2 regions of the Streptomyces sp. NPDC059668 genome follow, and region 1 is predicted to be linked to the other one. Evidence: riboswitches for the same ligand, from Rfam matches in the RefSeq annotation. Region 1 holds a riboswitch; the other holds the start of a gene.

Region 1 (7,248 bases):
TCGCGCCCGCCGATCCGGACGCGTTCGGCGAGGTGCTGATCCGGCTTCAGGTGGGCGGTGACCACGCCCTGTTCCGGTCCGGCGCGGCGCCCCTGGTGGCCTTCCTCGACCGCACCGACAAACTCGTACCGCTGGGACAGGAACGCTCCCTCGCGGATTTCGACACCCACCTCGACGAGGCGCTGGACCGCATCCTGGCGGAGGAGCAGAGCGCGGGCTGAAAAAACGACCCGCGCCCCCGTGGAGGAACGCTTCCGCACATCCCTGGGGAAACTCCTCCGCACACCCGTGGCGGGTGCGCGGAGGCCTCAGTGCTTGCGGCGACGGCCCTTGCCGCCCCGCACCGGCCCCCGGCCCCCCGAGGGCTCCTGTACGGGCGCCGGCGGCCCTGTGGCCGCCGTGGGGGCGATCCGGGCCCCGGGACGGTCCGCCGAGACCACCAGGGCCGCCAGCGCGGTGGTGACGGGCACCGAGGCGACCAGACCGATCGAGCCGACCAGGGTGCGCACGATCTCCTCGGCGACCAGTTCGCTGTTGGCGACCGCGCCGACGCTGCTCTGCGCGATCGAGAAGAGCAACAGCAGCGGCAGCGCGGCACCCGCGTACGCCAGGACGAGCGTGTTCACGACCGAGGCGATGTGGTCACGGCCGATCCGGATGCCCGCGCGGTACAGGCCCCGCCAGCCCATGGTGGGATTCGCCTCGTGCAGCTCCCAGACCGCCGAGGTCTGTGTCACCGTCACATCGTCGAGCACACCGAGCGAGCCGATGATCACGCCCGCGAGCAGCAGACCGCTCATGTCGATGGACGGGTACAGGCCGTGGATCAGACCGGTGTTGTCGTCGGTGTTGCCGGTCAGGGCCGCCCAGCCGATGAACACCGAACCGAGTACACCGATCAGCACCAGCGAGAGCAGTGTGCCGAGCACGGCCACCGACGTACGGGCGGACAGACCATGGCACATGTAGAGGGCGATCAGCATGATGGCGCTCGCCCCGACCACCGCCACGACCAGGGGGTTCGCCCCCTCCAGGATGGCGGGCAGGATGAAGAACGTCAGGATGAGGAAACTGACGGCCAGCGCGATCAGTGCCATGAGGCCGCGCATCCGGCCCACCACCACGACGGCCAGTGCGAAGATCCCGGCGAGCAGCGCCATCGGGAACTTCCGGTTCACGTCGGTGACCGAGTACTGCAGATCCTTGGGCGCCGAGGGCTCGTACGCGACCACGACCTTCTCGCCCTGGTGCAACTGCCGTGACTGGTCCGGCTGGACGATCTCCGTGAACGTACGGCCCTTGTCCTTGCCGGTGTCCACCCGGACCGTCGCCTTCTTGCACTCGCCCGTCGCCTGCTGCTGGGCGGAGGAACCCTCGGCGGTGGAGGTGTCGCCGGTCGGGGTCTCCCCCGAGGCGTTCACCGACTTGCAGTCCACCTGGTCGATCTTGGTGACCGTGGCCTGCTGGCTCTGCCGGTCGAAGCCGACACCGGTGCGCTCGTGCGACGGGGCGCCGCCGGGCCAGAGCACCACGAGGCCCACGACGACCGCCGCGGCGAAGGGGATCAGCACGGCCGCGATGACCTTGCGCAGATGCTTGGAGACGGGTGTGGCGGGGCCGTGACTGTGACTGTGCGAGTGCCCTTGCCCGGGAAGGGGGCCCGGTCCGTGCCCGTGCCCCTCCCCCGATCCGTTGGCGCCGCCGGACCCGTCGGTGTCGGCCCATCCGTGCCCACCGCCCGGTCCGTTGGCGTCCCCCGGCCCGTACCCGTGGCCGTCTCCGGAGCCATGGCCGTCGCCGGGGCCGCGCCGCGGCTCGGACGGCGGGAACGGGGGCTGCTGCATCGTGGTCACCGACCGATCATCGCAAGAACGGCGAGGGCCCTCTGTTCACCGCGCCAGACATGACGCTAGCGTGGAAGCACCTTTGCACACGCGGGAGCTCGGAGCACCGGGCTGAGAGGGCGCTGACCTTCGTCTCAGCGATGTTTCACATGAAACATCGGCGGACGGAAGCCGCTGCGTCGACCGCTGAACCTGTTACCGGGTAATGCCGGCGTAGGGAGTAGGTCTCATGACCAACAAGGACGTTCGCACGCCTGCCTCCAGCCAGACGGACGAGCCGTCGGCCGCGTCCCTGGGCGAACAGCCCCCGGGGACCGGGCAGTCCATCGGGTGGCACAAGGCATACGTCGGGGGTTCGCGCCCCGACCTGCGGGTGCCGGTCCGTCAGGTGCACCTCACCAACGGGCGGTCCGTCACGCTGTACGACACCTCCGGCCCGTACACGGATCCGACCGTCGACACGGACGTGCGCAGGGGACTCGCTCCACTGCGCGAGCACTGGATCGTCGCCCGGGGCGACACCGAGGAGTACGCGGGCCGTCCGGTCCGCCCCGAGGACGACGGGATCAAGCACACCGCGCCGCGAGGCGGCCTCCGCAACCTCGACGCGGTCTTCCCGGGCCGTCCGCGCCAGCCGCGCCGGGGTCGCCCCGGAACGGCGGTCACCCAGCTCGGGTACGCACGCCGCGGAGAGATCACACCGGAGATGGAGTTCGTGGCGGTCCGCGAGAACGTCGACCCCGAGGTCGTCCGCGAGGAGATCGCCGCGGGCCGTGCGGTGCTGCCCGCAAACGTCAACCACCCCGAGATCGAGCCGATGATCATCGGCAAGCGGTTCCTGGTGAAGGTCAACGCCAACATCGGCAACTCCGCGGTCACCTCCTCCATCGAGGAAGAGGTCGAGAAGATGACCTGGGCGACCCGCTGGGGCGCCGACACGGTCATGGACCTGTCCACCGGCCGCAACATCCACACCACGCGGGAATGGGTCCTGCGCAACTCCCCCGTCCCCATCGGCACGGTGCCCCTCTACCAGGCACTGGAGAAGGTCGACGGCCGTGCCGAGGAGCTGACCTGGGAGATCTACAAGGACACGGTCATCGAACAGGCCGAACAGGGTGTGGACTACATGACGGTCCACGCGGGCGTGCGACTGCCGTACGTACCGCTCACCGCCAACCGCAAGACCGGCATCGTCTCGCGCGGCGGCTCGATCATGGCGGCCTGGTGCCTGGCCCACCACCGGGAGTCGTTCCTCTACGAGAACTTCGAGGAGCTCTGCGAGATCCTCGCCGCGTACGACGTCACGTACTCGCTCGGCGACGGGCTCCGGCCCGGTTCGATCGCGGACGCCAACGACGCCGCTCAGTTCGCCGAGTTGAGGACGCTCGGGGAACTCAACACGATCGCGAAGCGTTTTCAGGTACAGACGATGATCGAGGGCCCGGGACATGTCCCGATGCACAAGATCAAGGAGAACATCGACCTTCAGCAGGAGATCTGTGATGAAGCTCCGTTCTATACGCTCGGCCCGCTGACGACGGACGTCGCGCCGGCGTACGACCACATCACCTCCGGCATCGGTGCCGCGATGATCGCCTGGTGGGGCACGGCCATGCTCTGCTACGTCACACCCAAGGAGCACCTGGGTCTGCCCAACCGTGACGACGTCAAGACCGGCGTCATCACCTACAAGATCGCGGCCCACGCGGCGGACCTCGCCAAGGGGCACCCGGGCGCGCAGGAATGGGACGACGCGCTGTCCGACGCCCGCTTCGAGTTCCGCTGGGAGGACCAGTTCAATCTGGCCCTCGACCCCGACACGGCACGCGAGTTCCACGACGAGACACTGCCGGCCGAGCCCGCCAAGACGGCGCACTTCTGCTCCATGTGCGGCCCGAAGTTCTGCAGCATGAAGATCAGCCAGAACATCGCCGAGCAGTTCGGTGGTTCCGCGGCCGAGGGAGCCTCGCCCGAGGAGATCGCCGAGGGGATGCTCCAGAAGTCGAAGGAGTTCGCGGCGAGCGGGAACCGGGTGTACCTGCCGTTGGCGGACTGACGCTCCGACGGTCCGTCGAAGGGTGTTCAGGGTCCGGTGGACCCTGGACACCGTCCTCCCCGAAGACCGCGGAGGGGACGGCACCACCCCGTCGGACCGCCACGTGCGGGAGTCCGCCACCACGGACGGCCGGGTTCTGTCGGCAGACTGGGACCATGACATCGACATCCATGAGCAAGGGCGCCAACCTGCCGGTGGCCGTCGGGGCCGTACGGGCCGTGCTCGTCTGGACGGGAGGGGCCGGCGCGCCGGACGCGGACGCCTCGGCCCTGCTGCTCGGTGCGGACGGTCGCGTGCGGGGCGACGGGGACTTCGTCTTCTACAACCAGCCACGGCACGTCTCCGGTGCCGTACGCCACCTGGGCAAGCGACGGGACGCCGGTGTCACGACCGACACGGTCGAGGTGGACCTCCGCTCGCTGGAACCGGGGATCGAGCGGGTCGTGCTGGGCGCCTCGGCCGACGGCGGCACCTTCGGTCAGCTGTCCGGGCTGACGCTGCGGCTGCTCGACGCCGGGACGCAGCGGGAGTTCGCGCGCTTCGAGATGGAGGCGACGACGGAGACGGCGTTCATCGGCGGCGAGTTGTACCGGCGCGGCGGACAGTGGAAGTTCCGGGCGATCGGGCAGGGGTACGCGTCGGGACTCGCCGGACTCGCCACGGACTTCGGCATCAGCGTGGACGAGGAACCAGGCCTCGCCACCTCGGCGCCGGTGGCGCCACCCGTGGTTCCGCCCGCCGCCGTACCGCCCCCTCCGCCCCCGCATGCTCCCCCGGCCCCCGAGATGCCTCCGGCACCCCCGCCACCCCCGACTCTCCCGGCCCCCGCGGCACGTCCGGGCACGGGCGAGGAGCGGCTTCCCGTGGACATGCGCAAGCGGCTCTCCCTGCGCAAGGAGCAGGTGGCGGTCAGCCTGCGGAAGCACGGCGCGCAGGGCGTCACGGCGCGTGTGGTGCTGATCCTGGACGCCTCCGGCTCCATGTCGTTCCTGTACGCGAAGGGCGTCGTGGCGGACGTGGTGGAGCGGATGGCCGCCGTGGCCGCGCAGTTGGACGACGACGGCGCGATGCAGGCGTGGACGTTCGCCTCCCATGCGGCCCGGCTGCCGGACCTGACCCTCGGTGAGTTGCCCGAGTGGCTCAGGCTCCACGTCCGGGTCGGTGAGCTGAGCCTGTTCCGGCGGAGCAGGAAGCCGCGGAAGGGACTGCTGCCGGGGCAGGTGGACATGCGGACGGTCGGCATCCAGAACGAGGAGCAGAAGGCGATCGCCGAGGTGCGTACGTACGTCAGGGAGAATCCGGCCGCCGATCCCACCCTGGTGCTGTTCTTCTCCGACGGAGGGGTCTATCGCAACAACGAGATCGAGCGGCAACTGCGCGAAGCGGTGGAGGAGCCGATCTTCTGGCAGTTCGTGGGCCTGGGCCGGTCCGACTACGGCGTGCTGGAACGGTTCGACACACTGCCGGACCGGCGCGTCGACAACGTCGGTTTCTTCGCCGTGGACGACATCGGCGCCCTCCCGGACCCGGAGCTGTACGACCGGCTGCTCTCCGAGTTCCCCGCCTGGGTCACGGCGGCCCGTCGGCTGGGCATCCTCTGATCCGGTCTGCCGGGCCGGCGGCCCGTACGCGGGCATGCCGGGCACCGATCGGGGCCCGCGCTTCGGCAGGCGCGGGCCCGGTCCTTCTGCCACCCCGGTGTCGGCCCGCCGGGGGTCACTCCGGCTGGTGTTCGGGCCCCCCGAAGTCCGGGCTCGTGAAGTCCGGGCTGGAGAAGCTCGGCCGTGGGCCCGCCGCGGGTCCCCCGTCCGGACTGCTGAACCCCGGCCGGTTGTACCCGAGATGCGGCATGCGGCCGGTCGTGGGCGTCGGTGACGGACGGTCCATCACCGCCGCGCCGGGATCGGCGAGGGCGTGCCGGAGGAACGGCATGATGCCGCGCTCCAGCAGCGCGTCCCGCCAGGCTTCCCTGGCGCGGTCGACCTCCTCGTCGAGCTCGCCGTGCGCCCCCGCCTGGAGCGAGGACGAGCCGTTGCGCAGTGCGGTCAGCAGCAGCCCGACCGCGGCGACCAGTATCGCGGCCGCCGTGACCGCGCCGAAGACCCACCCGGTGGTCAGGAGGGTCCGGGCGAACGTCTGCTCCGGGTCGAGGACCTTCAGCAGGTAGCCGACGAGCAGGAAGATCACCGCTGCTGTTCCGGCGAGAACGGGAGCGAGCACCGCGATGACGGCGATGGCGCCGGCTCCGGCGGTCTCGGTGACCTCTCCCATGGTGGTGGCGAGCCCCACCGCGGCGGCACCCGGCTCCGCGGAGCCGATCTCCTCGCTGACGGCTGGGGTGGACGGCGCCGGGTGGCGCAGTTCCTCGCGGACCTTCACGTAGTGCGCGTACTCGGTCGTCGCGGCCGCCGTGATCAGTGCGGTGGCGTTGAGCGCCATGGTGCGCAGTTGCTCGGGGTTGAGCCGCTGGCCGACAGCGGCGAGTTCCGGGCGGTACGGGGCGGAGCGCAGCGCCTCGTCGAGGATCCGCTCGTATTCCTGGCGGTCCTCACTCAGCAGGTGCTGCGGAACGCTGTTCATCTGCATCCCCCGATGCTCCGTAGGGCTGATGGCTCGCACGCTGACGAGCCGTTGGGCAGAAACGGAGGGGAGCCTGCTACGGATAAGCCGATGGTAGAGCGGTGACGGCACGCCGTGACAGGGGGTTTCAAGAAATTGCCCCCTGGCCGGCGTGGTCCTTCGTGGCGGACGCCTGCCCGGTGACCGCTCAGCCGGCCAGGGGCAGCTGCCGGACCAGCAGCTTTCCGGCCATGGTCACTCCGCCGTCCATCGCGATGGCCAGTCCGTCGGCGTAAAGATGGGGTTCCTCGACCACGGGGCTCGGGCTGTCCTCGCCCTCCTCCGAGCCGACCTCGCCCAGCAGATACGGAATGGGGCTGTGGCCGTGGACGATCCGGGTGCCGCCGTAGGTGTCCAACAGGGAGAGCACGGCTTCGGCGCCCCCGTCGTCGCGGAAGGCGAAGCGCCTGGTCAGCTTCCGGAAGAGGTCCCAGCACTCGTCGGCGTCGTTGCGGGTGAGGGTCTCGCGGATGGTGTCGTTGACCGCTTCGATGGAGTCGCCGTAGTCGAGATAGGCGGTGGTGTCGGAGTGCACCAGGAGGTGGCCGTCGACCTCCTCCATGGCGTCGAGGCGGGCCATCCACTGCAGGTGATGGTCCTGGAGACGGTCCATGTCGGTCTTCTGGCCGCCGTTGAGCAGCCAGGCCGCCTGGAAGGTGGCCGTGCCCGCGCCCGAGTTCACCGGCGTGTCGCCGAACCGCTTGGCGCCGAGCAGCAGCAGCTCGT
Region 2 (7,248 bases), on a different contig from region 1:
GTGCCGTCGGGCTTCTCCCCGATCACCTCGGTGACCTTGGCGAGCAGTCCGTCGGGGGCGCCCGGCACGGGGGCGCTGGCGATGACGTCGCCGACGGCGGTACGGCTCGGCGCCGCCGTCCCTCCGGCGGTCGGCGAAGCGGACGGATCCCCGTTGTGCGTACGGGATATGACGGCACGTCGGGTGCGGCTGTCGTACGAGGTCACGGCGAGCGCGGACCTGTGGGCCCCGCCGCCCGCCGTACCGGGCCGCGCGACGGCGGTCGGGATGGCCGCGGGCGCGGCGGCGACGGCGAGCGGCCGGCCGTCGTCCGGGCGCGCGGCGGTGGAGGAAGCGGCGTCCGGGGCACGTCCGGGGGCGGCGGCGGAGCGCGGGCCGGGTTCTGCGGAGCAACCGGCGGCGAGGAGGAGGGCGGATGCGGCGAGCGCGGGCATGACGGCACGCAAGGGCCGCTTGCGGATACGCAAGATCAGTCCTGAGGGGGGTGGGGGCGGCAAGGAATTACCGGTGAGTAACTAGATGTGAGCATGCCATGAAGCCGTGAAGACCCGCTTCACCTTTCCGCACCCCTCAAGGGTGATGTGCGCCACCCCGCCCCCTCTCAGGACGGTTACGGCACCCCCAACTCGTTGGCCCCTCAGCCCAATTGACGCGACGTCAAGCGCCCGCCGCGAACAGGCGCACCGTTCACACCCCGGTCACGGAGCCCCTCGACGGTCCGGCCGTGGAAGGTGACACCCCGGCCACGGAAGGAGGACGCGATGGTCCGGGCGCCCTCACCTCCCGGTCTCCGGCCCCCAGTACTCCGGGCCGATCCCCCGCCAGTCGATCAGCGGGGACACCGCGATGGTCAGCGGGTCGACATCGAGCCCCGCGCGCCGCAGGAACTCGGACAGGTCGCCCAGGTTGTAGGCCAACCCGAGGCTCTCTCCGTGCACACGGACCCGGCGGCCACCCGTCGGCGCCGGCGGGGACACGATCACAGGCAGCGGTTCGGACATGAATCCAGCCTCGCCTCTCCGGTCCCGGCCTGCATCCCGGCCCGATGTCTCGCTGGTTCACCGTGCGCCGTCGCCGGGCCGCCGGAGGAGTGTGGGTACGTCATACCGGAATTCAATCACGTGTTCGATTAATTGTGCGACCGGACCCGTGGGCCCGTCGCCCGCCGGGCGGCCGGAGCGGCCGCCGGTGGTCAGACCCGCGGCCGGTTGACCAGTCCGGACAGCACGATCACGCTCTCCGTCCGCTCGATGACCCTGGCCTCGCGCACCCGCTGGATGGCCCGCTCCAGATGCGGGATGTCCAGGGCCATCAGGTGCACGATCGCGTCCGCGGCGCCGGACACCGTGTAGGCCTCGACCACCTCCGGGACCGCCTCCAGGTCCCGGCGCAGTTCGGCCGGGGTCGGATTGCCCCTGCAGTACACCTCGGCGAAGGCCTCGGTCCGCCAGCCCAGCGTCTGGGTGTCGACGAGCGCGGTGAAGCCGCGGATCGTGCCGTCGGCCACCAGCCGGTCCAGGCGCCGCTTCGCCGCCGGCGCCGAGAGCCCGGCGGCGCGGCCGATCTCCGCGTACGTGCTGCGCGCGTCGCGCAGCACGCACCGCACGATGTCCTCGTCGATGGCGTCCATGGCCATGTCGCTCGCCTCTTCCTCCGCGCAAGAAATCGCCACGCGGGCACAGTCTTCACAATAAAACGATCCTGGCCGGAAACAAACGGCGATTGTTTGCGTACCGGGACTGTTCGTAGCATCCTCACGCCCCCTCGTCGTCCACCCGCGAAAGGAGCGTGTGGCATGCGCGCAGTGCTCAGTGCCGAGGAATCCGCCGCTTTGGAGGCCGTCGACGAGACGGCCGTCGCCACGATGCTGCTCGACACCCTCGCCGTGCCGAGCGTGACGGGAAGCGCGGCCGAGTCCGAGCTGCAGCACCGTCTGGCGCGGGATCTCGGCCGGTCCGGCCTGGACATCGACCTGTGGTCGATGGATCTGCCCGCCCTGCGCGCCGAACCCGGCTTCCCCGGCATGGAGGTGCCACGCGACGAGGCATGGGGGCTCGTCGCGACGCTGCCCGGCGCGGAGGACGGTCCGACCATGATCCTTCAGGGGCACGTGGACGTCGTACCGCCCGGTGACCTCGCGCAGTGGGCGGGCGCCCCGTTCGTACCGAGCGTCCGCGGAGACGTCGTGCACGGCCGGGGTGCCTGTGACATGAAGGCCGGGGTCGTCGCCAACGTCGCCGCGCTCGCCGCGATCCAGGCGTCCGGGGTGCGGCTGCGGGGCAGCGTGGCGGGCCACTTCGTGGTCGGCGAGGAGGACGGCGGGGTCGGGGCCTTCGGGACGCTGCACCGCGGCCACACCGGCGACGCCTGCGTCATCAGCGAGCCGACCGGCGGCACGCTGGTCACCGCGAACGCCGGTGCCCTGACCTTCCGTATCACCGTGCCGGGCCGGTCCACGCACGCGAGCACCCGTGACGCGGGGGTGAGCGCCATCGACGCCTACGCGCCGATCGCCGCCGCCCTGGCCCGGCTGGAGGCCGCCCGCGGTGAGACGCCCGATCCCCTGATGGCCGAGTACCTCTTCCCGTACACCGTCTCCGTCGGGATGCTCCAGGCCGGGGACTGGGCCAGCAGCGTGCCGGGGCTGCTCGTCGCGGACGGCCGGCTCGGACTGCGGCTCGGCGAGGACCCGGCCGCGGCGCGCGCCGCGTTCGAGGGCTGTGTGGCGGACGCGTGCGCGGCCGATCCGTGGCTGCGCGGGCATCCGGCGGTCGTCTCGTGGCCCGGCGGCCAGTTCGCCAGCGGCCGGCTCCCGGCCGGCCATCCCCTGCGCGAGACGGTCGGCACCGCGCACGCCGACGTCACCGGCGCGCCCGGGGCCCGGGAACGCGGCGCGCCCTACGGGAGCGACCTGCGGCTCTACGCCGGGGCGGGCATACCGACACTCCAGTACGGTCCCGGGGACGTACGCCTGGCCCACGGTCCCGACGAGCACGTGTCCCTCGCGGAGACGGTCGCCGTCGCCCAGGCACTGGTCCTGGCGACCCTGCGCACCGTGGGGACCCGGTAGGACGACGGACCCGGGCGGGACCACGGACCCGGGCGGGACGACGGGCCCGGGGGAAGCGGGGAACGTTCAGAGCCCGGCGCGCATCCGCCAGCCGTGGTCGACCGGTCCGATTCCGGAACCGAGCGGGAAGCCCGCCTCGATCGCGCCGGTGACGTACTCCTTCGCCCGCCGCACCGCCTCCGGCACCGCCCGTCCCCGCGCCAGCTCCACCGCGATGGCCGAGGCCAGGGTGCAGCCGGTGCCGTGGGTGTGGCGGTTGTCGTGGCGGGGGGCCCGCAACCAGAGCTCTTCGGTGCCGTCGGTCAGCAGGTCGACGGCCTCTCCGGGCAGATGGCCGCCCTTCACGAGGACCCAGCGGGGTCCGTGGGACAGCAGCCGTTCCGCGGCCCGGCACATGTCCCGCTCGCCCGTCACCTCGATCCCCGTGAGCTCGGCCGTCTCGTCGAGATTCGGTGTCGCCACCGTCGCGACCGGCAGCAGCGCGGTCCGTACGGCGTCCAGCGCGTCGTCGGCCAGCAGCCGGTCACCGTGCTTGGAGACGCTCACCGGATCCACCACGACGGGCACGCCGACGTCCGACAGCAGCCCGGCGACGGTCTCGACGAGCAGCGCGGAGCCGAGCATGCCGGTCTTCACCGCCTGCACCCCGATGTCGTCCACGACACTGCGGTACTGCGCGCGCACCGCCTCGGCCGGGAGCTCCCAGGCTCCTTGCACACCGAGGGAGTTCTGCGCGGTGACCGCGGTCAGCACGCTCATCCCGTGCGCGCCGAGGGCCAGCATGGTCTTGAGGTCGGCCTGGATGCCGGCGCCGCCGCCCGAGTCCGATCCGGCGACGGTCAGGACGCGGGGCGGGACGGCGGGGGTGTTCGAGGACATGACGGGTTCGCTCCGTACGGGACGAGACGGGATGAGGCGAGACGGATGACAGATGACGGGGTGAGGGGCGGCAGGGCGTCCGTGGCCGGCGGCGGCCGTGGTCAGCGGCGCAGCCGCAGCGGCGCGTAGACCACGAGGGCCGCGAGGAACGCCACCCCGTAGGCGAGGTCCGCTCCGTGCAGGGCCCGGGCGACCGGACCGACGTACAGGCTGGTGCTCATGAACGGCACCGCCGCGGCGAAGGCGCCGACGAACGCCACCAGCGCGGGCCACCACGGCCGAGGGCGGGCGCTCTCGGCGGACAGGTCGACCGGCGCGCCGGCGCGCGCCCTGGCCCGGACGAGCCAGTCGACGGCGACGATCGCGACGAACCCGGGAATCCAGTAGCCGACCAGCAGCAGCACGTTCTGGAACCGGGTCGTGGTGTCGGCGGCGTGCATCCACAGCACGAGCGGGAAGCCGAGTACGGCCGCCAGCGCGGCGGCCGCCGGACGCGGCAGGCGTACGCCCATGGTCTGCAGGGCGAGCGAGCCGCTGTAGTCGTTCATGGCGTTGCTGCTGAGGGCGGCCAGGGCCACGGCGAGCAGGCCGAAGGCGCCGAGGACACCCCCGCCGAGCAGGGTGTCGACGCCGCGGGCGGTCTGGTCGGTGAAGACCGAGGCGCCCCACAGGCCGAGCGCCTGGACGGCCACGAAGGACACGCTGACCCCGGCGAGCGTGCACCAGAACATGCGCGGCCGGGATGCCGTGCGCGGCAGATAGCGGCTGAAGTCGCTGGCGTAGGGGGCCCAGGACAGCGCCAGGCTGAGGGCGATGGTGCAGGTCAGGACGAAGGCCCCGGCACGGTCGGCGCCGTGCGCGGAGGCGGTGGCGGCGGGGTGGTCGCCGTTCAGGAGCTTCACCGTCAGCGCGATGAAGGCGGCGGCGAGGGCGAACGTCATCACGGTCTGGAGGCGGTGGATCACCTCGTAGCCGAGGACGCCGAGCGCTCCCTGCGCGCCCATCATGACCAGCACGCCCAGCCAGAACGGCCAGCCGCAGAGCTGGGCGAGCGCGTCGCCGCCGAACAGGCCGATCAGCGCGTCCCAGGCGATCGAGGACAGCCACTGGAGCGCGCCCGGCACCAGCACGGCCCGCCCGAACGCCAGCCGGGCGAGCGGCAGCTGTCCGGCGCCGGTCTGGCTGCCCCAGGTGCCGAGGTAGGCCGTCGGCACCGCGCCCAGCAGGGTTCCCAGCACGACGGCGGTCAGCGCGGTGGAGAAGTCCAGGCCGAGCGCGACGCCGACGGTGCCGGTGAAGACACCGGTCATCGTCAGGTTGGGGGCGAACCACACGGTGAACAGGCGGCCGGGACCGCCGTAGCGGTGGTCCTCCGGCACCGGGGCGATGCCGCGCGCCTCTACGCGCAGATCACCCGGGGCCTCGGGCATCCGCCCGTCGAAGACGCCCTGCGGGCCCCCGACGGCCACTTCACCACGGGCATACGGCAACGACATGAGACATCCCTCCGCCAGTCCTAACTGGTTCAGGTTCGACGGGTGTGATCTCAGCCCTCGTGCGGGGCACCCCGTGTCCGGTTCGGCGTCAGGATAGCCCGGCCCGCGCGTACGTCCCAGGCAGGGGGCGCACGGACCCGCGCGACCGGGAGCGCGAAGCCCGTGGATCGGCGCTGTCGCGGGACGGCCCTCAGGAGCCGGCGCGCGGCTCCCAGCCCTCGTACGCCGCTGTCAGCAGGCCCAGCACGCCGTGCGCGGTGACCTCGCGGGGGTTCGGGTACGCCGAGCCGGCGGCCTGCGCCGCGGCCACCGCCAAGTCGGCCTCCCTCAGGCCGAGTTCGGCGAGGGTGCTCGGCGCGCCCAGACCTCTGGCGAGCTCCCGCAGGGCGCGCGGGACGTCGTCCGTGCCGAGCGCCCGGGACAGCGTGGCGACCGCCCGGGGCGCGGCGGACGCGTTGTAGGCGAGGACGTAGGGCAGGACCACCGTGTGCGTCTCGGCGTGCGGCAGTCCGAAGGTGCCGCCGAGGACGTGGCACAGCTTGTGGTGCAGGCCCATCGTGGTGGCACCGAGGCAGGCACCGCACAGCCACGCGGCGTACAGGGCGCGGCTGCGCGCGTCGAGGTCGCCGGGGGCGGCGGCCACGGCCGGCAGGGCGCCGGCCATCGCCCGGACGCCCTCCTCGGCCATGAGCGCCACGAGGGGCGAGCTGTCGGGCGCGTACAGGGCCTCGACGGCGTGCGCGAGGGCGTTGACGCCGCTGGTCACGGAGAGGGGCACGGGGAGCCCGAGGGTGAGTTCGGGATCGTAGACGACGCTGCGGGGCTGGACGGTGAAGTCGCGTCCGGTGCGCTTTGCACCGTCCTCGGTCAGGCCCCACACCGGCGTCATCTCGGAGCCGGAGTAGGTGGACGGCACGGCGATCAGCGGCAGTCCCGTGCGCAGCGCGATCGCCTTGCCGAGGCCGATCGCCGAGCCGCCGCCGACCGCCACGCAGCCGTCTGCGCGCAGTTCGCGGGCCACCTCGACGGCCCGGGCGGCGACGTCGGCGGGTACGTGCATCCGGGCCTCGGCGTGCAGCCCCGCGCACTGGCCGCCCAGCGCGTCGGCGACCGCCCGGGCGGTGGCCTCGCCCCGGCCGCCAGAGACCACCAGTACCCGGTGGAGACCGAGCCGGGCGACCTCGCCGGGGGTCGCGGACACGGCGGCGCCGGGCCGGAAGACGACCCGACCGGGCCGGGTCTCGTACGAGAAGTCGAGCGGGGTGTCCATGGCGCTCATGCCTGCTCCCGTACGGGGTCGAAGCGGGCGTGCCGGAAGGCGGCCGGGGCGCCGAACTCCCCTGCCGGGGACGGGTCGTCGGGAGCGGCGACACCGCGGGTCGGTCTCTTCCCGGCGGTCGGCACGGCGGCGGTGACCCCGTCCGTGAAGCCGGCGGTGGAGGCGGGGGCGCGGTCGGTCGCGAGCTCGGTCGTGGAGTCGGTCGGTTCGGCGGTCATGCCACTCTCCTGGTCCGGCGTACGGTCCTGCCAGGCGTGTCCGAGGATGCGCCGCGGCGCCCGCGACGGCAACTCCTGGTGTTCCGTCGCACGGCCATCGGTCCTCGGCCGTCGGCCATGGGTCGTCCGCCACAGGCCATCGGCCATGGGTCATCGGGACCGGTCGCCGTCGGCACTCGCGTCCAGGAAATGGAAGCCGGGTTCCGGATAGCGGGTGTGGGCCCGGTGCGGGGCGGACGAGGTGTAGGCGCCCGCATGGGAGAACACCACCCGGTCACCGGCCCGCAGCCCTTGTGCCAGGACGTC

What was found. A riboswitch is a leader RNA that binds a small molecule or an ion and turns the genes downstream of it on or off. The one in region 1 is predicted to bind thiamine pyrophosphate.
Region 2: it holds a riboswitch for thiamine pyrophosphate, as region 1 does, so the genes downstream of both, ACFV2J_RS39235 (purine-cytosine permease family protein) here and thiC (phosphomethylpyrimidine synthase ThiC) in region 1, are expected to answer to the same signal.

The regions. Positions count from the first base shown of each region.
Region 1 is NZ_JBHWEL010000006.1:119,285-126,532, reverse strand. Features, by position in the region: gene ACFV2J_RS07440 (SsgA family sporulation/cell division regulator) at 1-221, shown strand, start outside; gene ACFV2J_RS07435 (YibE/F family protein) at 309-1,853, opposite strand; TPP riboswitch at 1,925-2,081, shown strand; gene thiC (phosphomethylpyrimidine synthase ThiC) at 2,074-3,903, shown strand; gene ACFV2J_RS07425 (VWA domain-containing protein) at 4,059-5,504, shown strand; gene ACFV2J_RS07420 (hypothetical protein) at 5,620-6,489, opposite strand; gene ACFV2J_RS07415 (metallophosphoesterase) at 6,671-7,248, opposite strand, start outside.
Region 2 is NZ_JBHWEL010000102.1:6,357-13,604, forward strand. Features, by position in the region: gene ACFV2J_RS39210 (hypothetical protein) at 1-434, opposite strand, end outside; gene ACFV2J_RS39215 (hypothetical protein) at 777-1,001, opposite strand; gene ACFV2J_RS39220 (Lrp/AsnC family transcriptional regulator) at 1,193-1,672, opposite strand; gene ACFV2J_RS39225 (ArgE/DapE family deacylase) at 1,796-3,070, shown strand; gene thiD (bifunctional hydroxymethylpyrimidine kinase/phosphomethylpyrimidine kinase) at 3,137-3,949, opposite strand; gene ACFV2J_RS39235 (purine-cytosine permease family protein) at 4,051-5,445, opposite strand; TPP riboswitch at 5,435-5,529, opposite strand; gene ACFV2J_RS39240 (maleylacetate reductase) at 5,636-6,715, opposite strand; gene ACFV2J_RS39245 (hypothetical protein) at 6,721-6,942, opposite strand; gene ACFV2J_RS39250 (type III PLP-dependent enzyme) at 7,093-7,248, opposite strand, start outside.